Linked DNA regions of Variovorax terrae. The main gene of each other region encodes a partner of the protein of the gene in region 3 in a complex. Links are inferred from orthologs where the notes say so. Each region holds a gene or a part of one and is shown on either strand. Other genes may lie near its edges.

The links.
Region 1: the proteins of accD (region 3) and accC are in contact, whole or in part, in a solved structure (PDB 8UXZ), measured with the Escherichia coli proteins. The link is inferred for Variovorax terrae from one-to-one orthologs.
Region 2: the proteins of accD (region 3) and accB are in contact, whole or in part, in a solved structure (PDB 8UXZ), measured with the Escherichia coli proteins. The link is inferred for Variovorax terrae from one-to-one orthologs.

Annotation. Positions count from the first base shown.
Region 1 is NZ_JALGBI010000001.1:482,404-485,400, forward strand. It holds accC (acetyl-CoA carboxylase biotin carboxylase subunit), read left to right. Parts: upstream 1-822; coding sequence 823-2,172; downstream 2,173-2,997. Other genes in the region: MMF98_RS02180 (TlpA family protein disulfide reductase), read left to right, coding at 1-86; accB (acetyl-CoA carboxylase biotin carboxyl carrier protein), read left to right, coding at 236-700; prmA (50S ribosomal protein L11 methyltransferase), read left to right, coding at 2,230-2,997. UniProt on the Escherichia coli protein: This protein is a component of the acetyl coenzyme A carboxylase complex; first, biotin carboxylase catalyzes the carboxylation of the carrier protein and then the transcarboxylase transfers the carboxyl group to form malonyl-CoA.
Region 2 is NZ_JALGBI010000001.1:481,687-484,370, forward strand. It holds accB (acetyl-CoA carboxylase biotin carboxyl carrier protein), read left to right. Parts: upstream 1-952; coding sequence 953-1,417; downstream 1,418-2,684. Other genes in the region: MMF98_RS02175 (hypothetical protein), read left to right, coding at 1-243; MMF98_RS02180 (TlpA family protein disulfide reductase), read left to right, coding at 240-803; accC (acetyl-CoA carboxylase biotin carboxylase subunit), read left to right, coding at 1,540-2,684. UniProt on the Escherichia coli protein: This protein is a component of the acetyl coenzyme A carboxylase complex; first, biotin carboxylase catalyzes the carboxylation of the carrier protein and then the transcarboxylase transfers the carboxyl group to form malonyl-CoA.
Region 3 is NZ_JALGBI010000001.1:2,900,990-2,905,469, forward strand. Bases 938-3,763 are described here. They hold accD (acetyl-CoA carboxylase, carboxyltransferase subunit beta), read left to right. Parts: upstream 938-1,827; coding sequence 1,828-2,700; downstream 2,701-3,763. Other genes in these bases: trpB (tryptophan synthase subunit beta), read left to right, coding at 938-963; trpA (tryptophan synthase subunit alpha), read left to right, coding at 960-1,769; MMF98_RS13705 (YggT family protein), read right to left, coding at 2,799-3,347; MMF98_RS13710 (LON peptidase substrate-binding domain-containing protein), read left to right, coding at 3,399-3,763. Also shown: more of trpB, read left to right, coding at 1-937; more of MMF98_RS13710, read left to right, coding at 3,764-4,043; MMF98_RS13715 (polysaccharide biosynthesis protein), read right to left, coding at 4,116-4,480.

The DNA of each region.
Region 1 (2,997 bases), 2.4 Mb from region 3 along the record:
TGTTCGGCGCCGACGGCCGCTTGCTGGAGCGTAGAATGGGCAAGGTTTCGCCCGAAGACCTGCAGCAGTGGGCCGGTGCCCGCTAGCCTCCCGGCCAGGCCCCGCGCGGGCCTTTCCCTTGATTGTTTCTCTCTATCAAGGCCGGTAATTAAAAGAAAATAGACGAAAAAAAGCGCAATAAGCTGAATTTGCGGTAAATTCTCGCCTTCTCTCGTTTGCAGTCGTTGGAGACCTCATGGATTTACGCAAACTCAAAACGTTGATCGACCTGGTGTCGGAGTCCAACGTGTCGGAACTCGAAATCACCGAAGCAGAAGGCAAGGTCCGCATTGTGAAGGGCGGTGGCGCCCTGGTGCAGCAGATGGCCGCGCCGATGCTGGTGGCCGCACCGGCAGGGACCGCGGTGGCCGCCGCCGCGCCCGCAGCGGCAGGGCCTGCCGCGGCACCGGCTGCCGGGGTGCCGGCCGGCCACATCGTCAAATCGCCCATGGTGGGCACCTTCTACCGTTCTTCCAGCCCGGGCGCCAAGGCCTTCGTGGAGGTGGGCAGCCAGGTCAAGGAAGGCGAGACCATCTGCATCATCGAGGCCATGAAGATCCTCAACGAGATCGAGGCCGACAAGTCCGGCACCATCACCCAGATCCTGACCGACAACGGCCAGGCCGTGGAATACGGGCAACCGCTGTTCGTGATCGAGTGAACGGCCGCCAGCGTCCACCCATGTCCCACCCCGCCTGTTGCTTCCGCGACGTTCGCGCCAGCGCCGGGCGGGAAACGAACGCCACCATCTGCGCGGAAGCGCGATGAGCCGCGAGACTGACCATGTTTAAAAAGATATTAGTTGCCAACCGCGGCGAGATCGCCCTGCGCATCCAGCGCGCCTGCCGCGAGCTGGGCGTCAAGGCGGTGATGGTGTACTCCGAAGCCGACCGCGAGGCCAAGTACGTCAAGCTGGCCGAGGAGGCCGTGTGCATCGGCCCGGCGCCTTCGGGGCTGAGCTACCTCAACATGCCGGCCATCATCTCGGCCGCCGAGGTCACCGACGCGCAGGCCATCCACCCCGGCTACGGTTTCCTGAGCGAAAACGCCGATTTTGCCGAGCGGGTCGAGAAAAGCGGCTTCCAGTTCATCGGGCCGACGCCCGAGTCGATCCGCATCATGGGCGACAAAGTGTCGGCCAAGCAGGCCATGATCAAGGCCGGCGTGCCCTGCGTGCCCGGCTCGGAAGGCGAACTGCCGGACGACCCGGTGCAGATCAAGCGCATTGCCAAGTCGGTCGGCTACCCGGTCATCATCAAGGCTGCGGGCGGCGGCGGCGGGCGTGGCATGCGGGTGGTCCATACCGAAGCGGCGCTGATCCACGCGGTGCAGACCACCAAGGCCGAGGCCGGCGCGGCCTTCGGCAATCCGGCGGTGTACATGGAGAAGTTCCTCCAGAACCCGCGCCACATCGAAATCCAGATCCTGGCCGACCAGCACAAGAACGCGGTCTACCTGGGCGAGCGCGACTGCTCGATGCAGCGGCGCCACCAGAAGATCATCGAGGAAGCGCCGGCGCCGGGCATCCCGCGCAAGCTGATCGAGAAGATCGGCGAGCGCTGCACCGCGGCCTGCAAGAAGATCGGCTACCGTGGCGCGGGCACCTTCGAGTTCCTCTACGAGAACGGCGAGTTCTATTTCATCGAGATGAACACGCGCGTGCAGGTCGAGCACCCGGTGACGGAGATGGTGACCGGCGTCGACATCGTGAAGACGCAGATCCTGGTGGCCGCCGGCGAGAAGCTGCCGTTCACCCAGCGCCAGATCGAGATCCGCGGCCACGCCATCGAATGCCGCGTGAACGCGGAAGACCCCTACAAGTTCACGCCCTCGCCGGGCCGCATCACCATGTGGCATGCCCCGGGCGGCCCGGGCGTGCGGGTGGATTCGCATGTCTACACCAACTACTTCGTGCCGCCGAACTACGACTCGATGATCGGCAAGATCATCGTGCACGGCGACACGCGCGAGGAAGCGCTGGCGCGCATGCGCACGGCGCTGTCCGAGACCGTGGTCGAAGGCATCAACACCAACATCCCGCTGCACCGCGAACTGATGGTGGACGCCAAGTTCATGGCGGGCGGCACCAACATCCACTACCTGGAAGAGTGGCTGTCGCATCACAAGCGCTAGAGCCTGCCCGGTTCGCCGCCGGGGGCCTGGCCCTGCGGGCGGCCTGATGGAGAAACGATGTTTGAGCTGAGCCTGCTGTGCCCGGAAGACCGGGTCGAAACCCTGAGCGATGCGCTCGATGCACTCGATGCGCTGAGCGTTTCCGTGGAAGACGCGGACGCGCAGACCGATGCCGAGCAAGCCCTGTTCGGCGAGCCCGGCATGCCGCCGCCCAAGGACGGCTGGCAGCGTTCGCGCATGCTGGCGCTGTTCGCAACGGAATCCCTGGCGCTGGAGGCCCGCACGCTGCTGACGGCGCAGGACTTCTTTGCGGACTGCCGGATCCTGGGGCTGGCCCCGGTGCCCGAGCAGGACTGGGTGCGCTTGACGCAGTCGCAATTCGATCCGGTGGAGATCACGCCGGAATTCTGGATCGTGCCGACCTGGCACGAGCCGCCCGCGCAGGCGCGCCAGATCATCCGGCTCGATCCGGGCCTGGCTTTCGGCACCGGCACCCATCCGACCACGCGCATGTGCCTGCGCTGGATCGCGCGCCACGGCCTGGCGGGCCAGCGGGTGCTCGACTACGGCTGCGGCTCCGGCATCCTGGCCATCGGGGCCGCCAAGTACGGCGCTGCCGACGTCGATGCGGTGGACATCGACGAGGCCGCCGTGCAATCCACGGTGCTCAATGCGCAGGCCAATGGCGTCACGCTGCGCTCGGGCCTGCCGGACCAGGCCAGCGGCACCTACCAGACGGTGCTGGCCAACATCCTGGCCACGCCGCTCAAGGTGCTGGCGCCGCTGCTGTGCGCGCGGGTCGCGCCCGGCGGTTCGCTGGTGCTG
Region 2 (2,684 bases), 2.4 Mb from region 3 along the record:
ATCGCGCTGATCGACCACCGGGTGAATTACGAGCCGCGCACCGTGACGGGTTTCAACGGCGAGCCGGTGGAGGCCCTGAGTCTGCACAGCGACAGCCGGGAACTGGGCGAAACCATCGGGGTGCACCTGATGGTGTACGACCACGACGACCTGCGCGGCGCCCTCAAACCCGACGCCAAGGGGCGGACGCCCCGCGGCGATGCCGCCGCCGTGCGCCTGCTGCTGCAAGAATCGAGACCATGAATCCACCTGCCTCCCCCTCTTCTTCCCCGGCTCCGGGCCTGAGTCGCCGCCGCTGGCTGTATGCCGGCGTGGCCGCCGTTGCCGGACTGGGTGGCGCGGGCCTGGCCTGGCACAAATTCCGTCCGCACGAGCCGGCACCAGGTGCCGAAGCGGCCCTGTGGGGCCTGTCGTTCGACACACCGGACGGCGCGACGCTGAGCCTGCAGGCCTTGCGCGGCAAACCCCTGTTGATCAACTTCTGGGCGACCTGGTGCCCGCCCTGCGTGGAAGAACTGCCCCTGCTGGACAAGTTCTACAAGGAACATGCAGCCAAAAGCTGGCAAGTGATAGGATTGGCCATCGATCAGCCCAGCGCCGTGCGCAGCTTCCTGCAGAAAACGCCGGTCGGTTTTCCGATCGGGCTGGCGGGTTTGAGCGGAACCGAGCTGAGCCGCTCGCTCGGCAACGAGGCGGGAGGCCTGCCATTCACCGTGGTGTTCGGCGCCGACGGCCGCTTGCTGGAGCGTAGAATGGGCAAGGTTTCGCCCGAAGACCTGCAGCAGTGGGCCGGTGCCCGCTAGCCTCCCGGCCAGGCCCCGCGCGGGCCTTTCCCTTGATTGTTTCTCTCTATCAAGGCCGGTAATTAAAAGAAAATAGACGAAAAAAAGCGCAATAAGCTGAATTTGCGGTAAATTCTCGCCTTCTCTCGTTTGCAGTCGTTGGAGACCTCATGGATTTACGCAAACTCAAAACGTTGATCGACCTGGTGTCGGAGTCCAACGTGTCGGAACTCGAAATCACCGAAGCAGAAGGCAAGGTCCGCATTGTGAAGGGCGGTGGCGCCCTGGTGCAGCAGATGGCCGCGCCGATGCTGGTGGCCGCACCGGCAGGGACCGCGGTGGCCGCCGCCGCGCCCGCAGCGGCAGGGCCTGCCGCGGCACCGGCTGCCGGGGTGCCGGCCGGCCACATCGTCAAATCGCCCATGGTGGGCACCTTCTACCGTTCTTCCAGCCCGGGCGCCAAGGCCTTCGTGGAGGTGGGCAGCCAGGTCAAGGAAGGCGAGACCATCTGCATCATCGAGGCCATGAAGATCCTCAACGAGATCGAGGCCGACAAGTCCGGCACCATCACCCAGATCCTGACCGACAACGGCCAGGCCGTGGAATACGGGCAACCGCTGTTCGTGATCGAGTGAACGGCCGCCAGCGTCCACCCATGTCCCACCCCGCCTGTTGCTTCCGCGACGTTCGCGCCAGCGCCGGGCGGGAAACGAACGCCACCATCTGCGCGGAAGCGCGATGAGCCGCGAGACTGACCATGTTTAAAAAGATATTAGTTGCCAACCGCGGCGAGATCGCCCTGCGCATCCAGCGCGCCTGCCGCGAGCTGGGCGTCAAGGCGGTGATGGTGTACTCCGAAGCCGACCGCGAGGCCAAGTACGTCAAGCTGGCCGAGGAGGCCGTGTGCATCGGCCCGGCGCCTTCGGGGCTGAGCTACCTCAACATGCCGGCCATCATCTCGGCCGCCGAGGTCACCGACGCGCAGGCCATCCACCCCGGCTACGGTTTCCTGAGCGAAAACGCCGATTTTGCCGAGCGGGTCGAGAAAAGCGGCTTCCAGTTCATCGGGCCGACGCCCGAGTCGATCCGCATCATGGGCGACAAAGTGTCGGCCAAGCAGGCCATGATCAAGGCCGGCGTGCCCTGCGTGCCCGGCTCGGAAGGCGAACTGCCGGACGACCCGGTGCAGATCAAGCGCATTGCCAAGTCGGTCGGCTACCCGGTCATCATCAAGGCTGCGGGCGGCGGCGGCGGGCGTGGCATGCGGGTGGTCCATACCGAAGCGGCGCTGATCCACGCGGTGCAGACCACCAAGGCCGAGGCCGGCGCGGCCTTCGGCAATCCGGCGGTGTACATGGAGAAGTTCCTCCAGAACCCGCGCCACATCGAAATCCAGATCCTGGCCGACCAGCACAAGAACGCGGTCTACCTGGGCGAGCGCGACTGCTCGATGCAGCGGCGCCACCAGAAGATCATCGAGGAAGCGCCGGCGCCGGGCATCCCGCGCAAGCTGATCGAGAAGATCGGCGAGCGCTGCACCGCGGCCTGCAAGAAGATCGGCTACCGTGGCGCGGGCACCTTCGAGTTCCTCTACGAGAACGGCGAGTTCTATTTCATCGAGATGAACACGCGCGTGCAGGTCGAGCACCCGGTGACGGAGATGGTGACCGGCGTCGACATCGTGAAGACGCAGATCCTGGTGGCCGCCGGCGAGAAGCTGCCGTTCACCCAGCGCCAGATCGAGATCCGCGGCCACGCCATCGAATGCCGCGTGAACGCGGAAGACCCCTACAAGTTCACGCCCTCGCCGGGCCGCATCACCATGTGGCATGCCCCGGGCGGCCCGGGCGTGCGGGTGGATTCGCATGTCTACACCAACTACTTCGTGCCGCCGAACTACGA
Region 3 (4,480 bases):
ATCGGCCAGGCCATGCTGGCCCGGCGCATGGGCAAGCCGCGCGTGATCGCCGAGACCGGCGCCGGCCAGCACGGCGTGGCCACGGCCACCATCTGCGCGCGCTATGGCCTCGAATGCGTGGTCTACATGGGCAGCGAGGACATCAAGCGCCAGAGCCCCAACGTCTACCGCATGAAGCTGCTGGGCGCGACGGTGGTGCCGGTGGAGTCCGGCAGCCGCACGCTCAAGGATGCGCTCAACGAGGCCATGCGCGACTGGGTGGCCAACGTGGACAACACCTTCTACATCATCGGCACCGTGGCCGGCCCGCACCCCTACCCGATGATGGTGCGCGACTTCCAGAGCGTGATCGGCGAGGAATGCCTGACGCAGATGCCCGAGATGACGGGCGGCCGCCAGCCCGACGCCGTGATCGCCTGCGTGGGCGGCGGCAGCAACGCCATGGGCATCTTCCATCCCTACATCCCGCACGAGAGCACACGCCTGATCGGCGTGGAGGCGGCCGGCGAGGGGCTGGACAGCGGAAAACACTCGGCCTCGCTGCAGCGCGGCAGCCCGGGCGTACTGCACGGCAACCGCACCTACATCCTGCAGGACGACAACGGCCAGATCACCGAGACGCACAGCATCAGCGCCGGCCTGGACTACCCCGGCGTCGGCCCCGAGCACGCCTTCCTGCAGGACATCGGCCGCGCCGAGTACGTGGGCATCACCGACACCGAGGCGCTGGAGGCCTTCCACTACCTGTGCCGCACCGAGGGCATCATCCCTGCGCTCGAATCGAGCCACGCCGTGGCCTACGCCATGAAGCTGTCCAGGACCATGACGCCCGAGCAGACGCTGCTGGTCAACCTGTCCGGCCGCGGCGACAAGGACATCGGCACCGTGGCCGACCTGTCGGGCGTGGACTTCTACGACCGGCCCTCGAGGCGCGGCCTGCAAGTGAAGGGAGCGCAGGCATGAGCCGGATCCAATCCACCCTCTCCGCCCTCCAGGCGCGCAACCGCAAGGCCCTGATTCCCTACGTCACGGCCGGCTTCCCGTTCGCCGACATCACGCCGGAGCTGATGCACGGCATGGTCGAGGCCGGTGCCGACATCATCGAGCTCGGCGTGCCCTTCTCCGATCCGATGGCCGACGGCCCGGTGATCCAGAAGGCCGGCGACAGGGCGCTGGCTCTGGGCATCGGCACCGCGCAGGTGCTGGCCATGGTGCGCGAATTCCGCCAGCGCAACAGCACCACGCCCGTGGTGCTGATGGGCTACGCCAATCCGGTGGAGCGCTACGACCTGGTCCATGGCAGCAACGCCTTCATCCGCGACGCGGCTGCCGCCGGCGTGGACGGTGTGCTGGTCGTCGACTACCCGCCCGAGGAATGCGAGGACTTCGCCGCCCAGCTCAAAAGCCACGGCCTCGACCTGATCTTCCTGCTGGCCCCCACCAGCACCGACGAGCGCATGCAGCAGGTGGCGCGCGTGGCCAGCGGCTACGTCTACTACGTTTCGCTCAAGGGCGTGACCGGCGCCGGCACGCTCGATACCGGCGCGGTGGAAGCCATGCTGCCGCGCATCCGCCGCCACGTGAGCGTGCCGGTGGGCGTGGGCTTCGGCATCCGCGACGCGGCCACGGCCCGGGCCATCGGCCGGGTGGCCGATGCGGTGGTGATCGGCAGCAAGATCATCCAGCTGATCGAGAACCAGCCGCGCGGCCAGGTGGTGGCCGCGGCCGCCGCCTTCCTGCGGGAAATCCGCGCCGCGCTCGACGCATAATGTGACCCATCCCGTGGCGGGCCCGGCCCGCCATGGCCCCGATTCCAAGGAGCACCCCATGTCCTGGCTAGAAAAACTGCTTCCCCCGAAGATCCAGCAAACCGACCCGACCGAGCGCCGCAGCATTCCCGAAGGCCTGTGGGTCAAATGCCCGAGCTGCGACACCGTGCTGTACAAGACCGACCTGGAGCAGAACCAGAACGTCTGCCCGACCTGCAGCCACCACCACCGCATCGGCGCGCGTGCGCGCCTGAACGCGTTCCTCGACGCCGAGGGCCGCTACGAGATCGGCCAGGAAGTGCTGCCGGTCGACGCGCTCAAGTTCAAGGACAGCCGCAAGTACCCCGAACGCCTCAAGGAAGCGCTGGAGAACACCGGCGAGACCGACGCGCTCGTGGTGATGGGCGGCGCGGTGCACAGCATCAGCCTGGTGGCCGCCTGCTTCGAGTTCGACTTCATGGGCGGCAGCATGGGCTCGGTCGTCGGTGAGCGCTTCGTGCGCGGCGTGGAAGCCGCCATCGAGCAGAAGGTGCCCTTCGTCTGCTTCACCGCCACCGGCGGCGCGCGCATGCAGGAAGGCCTGCTGTCGCTGATGCAGATGGCCAAGACCAACGCCGCGCTCACGCGCCTGGCCAAGAAGGGCCTGCCCTACATCAGCGTGCTGACCGACCCGACCATGGGCGGCGTGAGCGCCGGCTTCGCGTTCGTGGGCGACGTGGTGATTGCCGAGCCCAAGGCGTTGATCGGCTTCGCCGGCCCGCGCGTGATTGAGTCGACAGTGCGCGTGACCCTGCCCGAAGGCTTCCAGCGTGCGGAGTTCCTGCAAACCAAGGGCGCCATCGATTTCATCTGCGATCGCCGTGAGTTGCGCAAGACGGTGGCCAGCACGCTCGCCATGCTGCAGCGCCAGCCCGCCGACGCGGTGGACTGACCGTCGTCACTATAAAATCAATAGCAAACAATGACCACCCGATGCGGACATCGGGGTCATTTGACTGAAAATTCAGCGCCCCGGGGCCAAAAACCGCGCTAGCGCAGCAGCGCCGACTGCAGCGAGCCGAGCACGATGGCCGCCACCTGCAGCAGCACCAGCAGAGCCAGCGGCGACAGGTCCACCCCGCCCACCAGCGGGATGATGCGGCGGATCGGCCGCAGCGGCGGCTCGCACAGGCGATCGATCACCCCCGTCAGCGGCGAAGACGTCTGCACCCACGACAGCACGGCATACACGATCAGCAGCCCGGTCAGCCCTGAAATGGCCAGCCGCACGAGGCCGAAGGCTGCCAGCACCGGCAGCATCGTCCAGCCGGCGCCAGCACCGGTCAGCAGCCACAGCAGGACGAACTGCGCGAGCTGCACCAGAAAGGCCGCCAGCAGGCTCGCCGTGTCCCAGCGCCCGGCCGCCGGCACGATGCGGCGCAGCGGCAGCACCAGCCAGTTGGTCAGCGCGAACACCAGGCGACCCAGCGGGTTGCCGAAAGGCACGCGCTGGTGCTGCATGTACAGCCGCAGCAGGCAGGCGCCGCCCAGCAGGCCGGCCGCCACGTCGAGCAGAAAGGAAATGATTTGGTAGAGCATGGGTGCGGGTCAAGCGTGTCGTGGGATGATAGCGGGCAGACGCCTTTTTTCATGCGCCCGAACCCCCTTACCCTTTCTTCCCTCCCCCTCTTTCCGCTGGGGACCGTGCTTTTTCCGGGCGGGCTGCTGCCGCTGCGGATCTTCGAGGTGCGCTACCTCGACATGATCGGCAAATGCCACAAGGCCGGGGCGCCGTTCGGCGTGGTCACGCTCAAAAAGGGGGCCGAAGTGCGCCTGCCGGGCGCGGGCGCCGAGTCCTTCAGCGCCGTCGGCACGCTCGCCACCATCACGGCCCTGGAAACACCCCAGCCCGGCCTGATGATGATCCGCTGCAGCGGCGCGCAGCGCTTTCGCATCGCCGCCAGCGAGCAGTTGCGGCATGGCCTGTGGGTGGCGGAGGTCGAGCGCATCGAGGACGACCGCCACGTGCCCATCCCGGCCGACCTGCAGGGTGCCGCCGACGCCCTGCGCAAGCTCATCGAGTCGCTGCAGGCCCGCCAGCAGCCCGAAGACCAGATGCCGCTGGCCGGCCCCTACCGGCTCGACGACAGCGGCTGGGTGGCCAACCGCTGGTGCGAGCTGCTGCCGCTGCCGGCCGAGCTCAAGCAGCGGCTGATGGAGCTGGAGAACCCGCTGGTGCGGCTCGAGCTGGTCAATGATGTGCTGGGGCGCACCGGTATCGCGGGCGCCGGCTGAACCCGGGCGCTATCAAAAGCAGAGCAACCTTCGACCACCCGGCCTGGACCTCCGGGCTGTTTGACTGAAAAATCAGCGCGCCACGTACTCGGGGACCTGGGCACGCAGCCAGGCGCGCAGCTCGGTGCCCGAGGGCGCAGGGCCGGCTTCGGCGATCCAGTGCACGAGGGCCGCCATCTCGACCGCCTGCTGGCCGTTCGTCTTCGCGACCCGCAGCTTGGGATGAGGCGTCGGCTCGGTGGTCTCGTCGTTGGCCAGCAACTCCTCGAACAGCTTCTCGCCGGGCCGCAGGCCGCTGTAGGTGATCGGCACATCCTGCTCGGTCTTGCCGCTCAGCCGGATCAGCATGCGCGCCAGCTCCACGATCTTCACGGGCTCGCCCATGTCCAGCACGAAGATCTGGCCCGACTGCCCCATCAGCCCGGCTTGCAGCACCA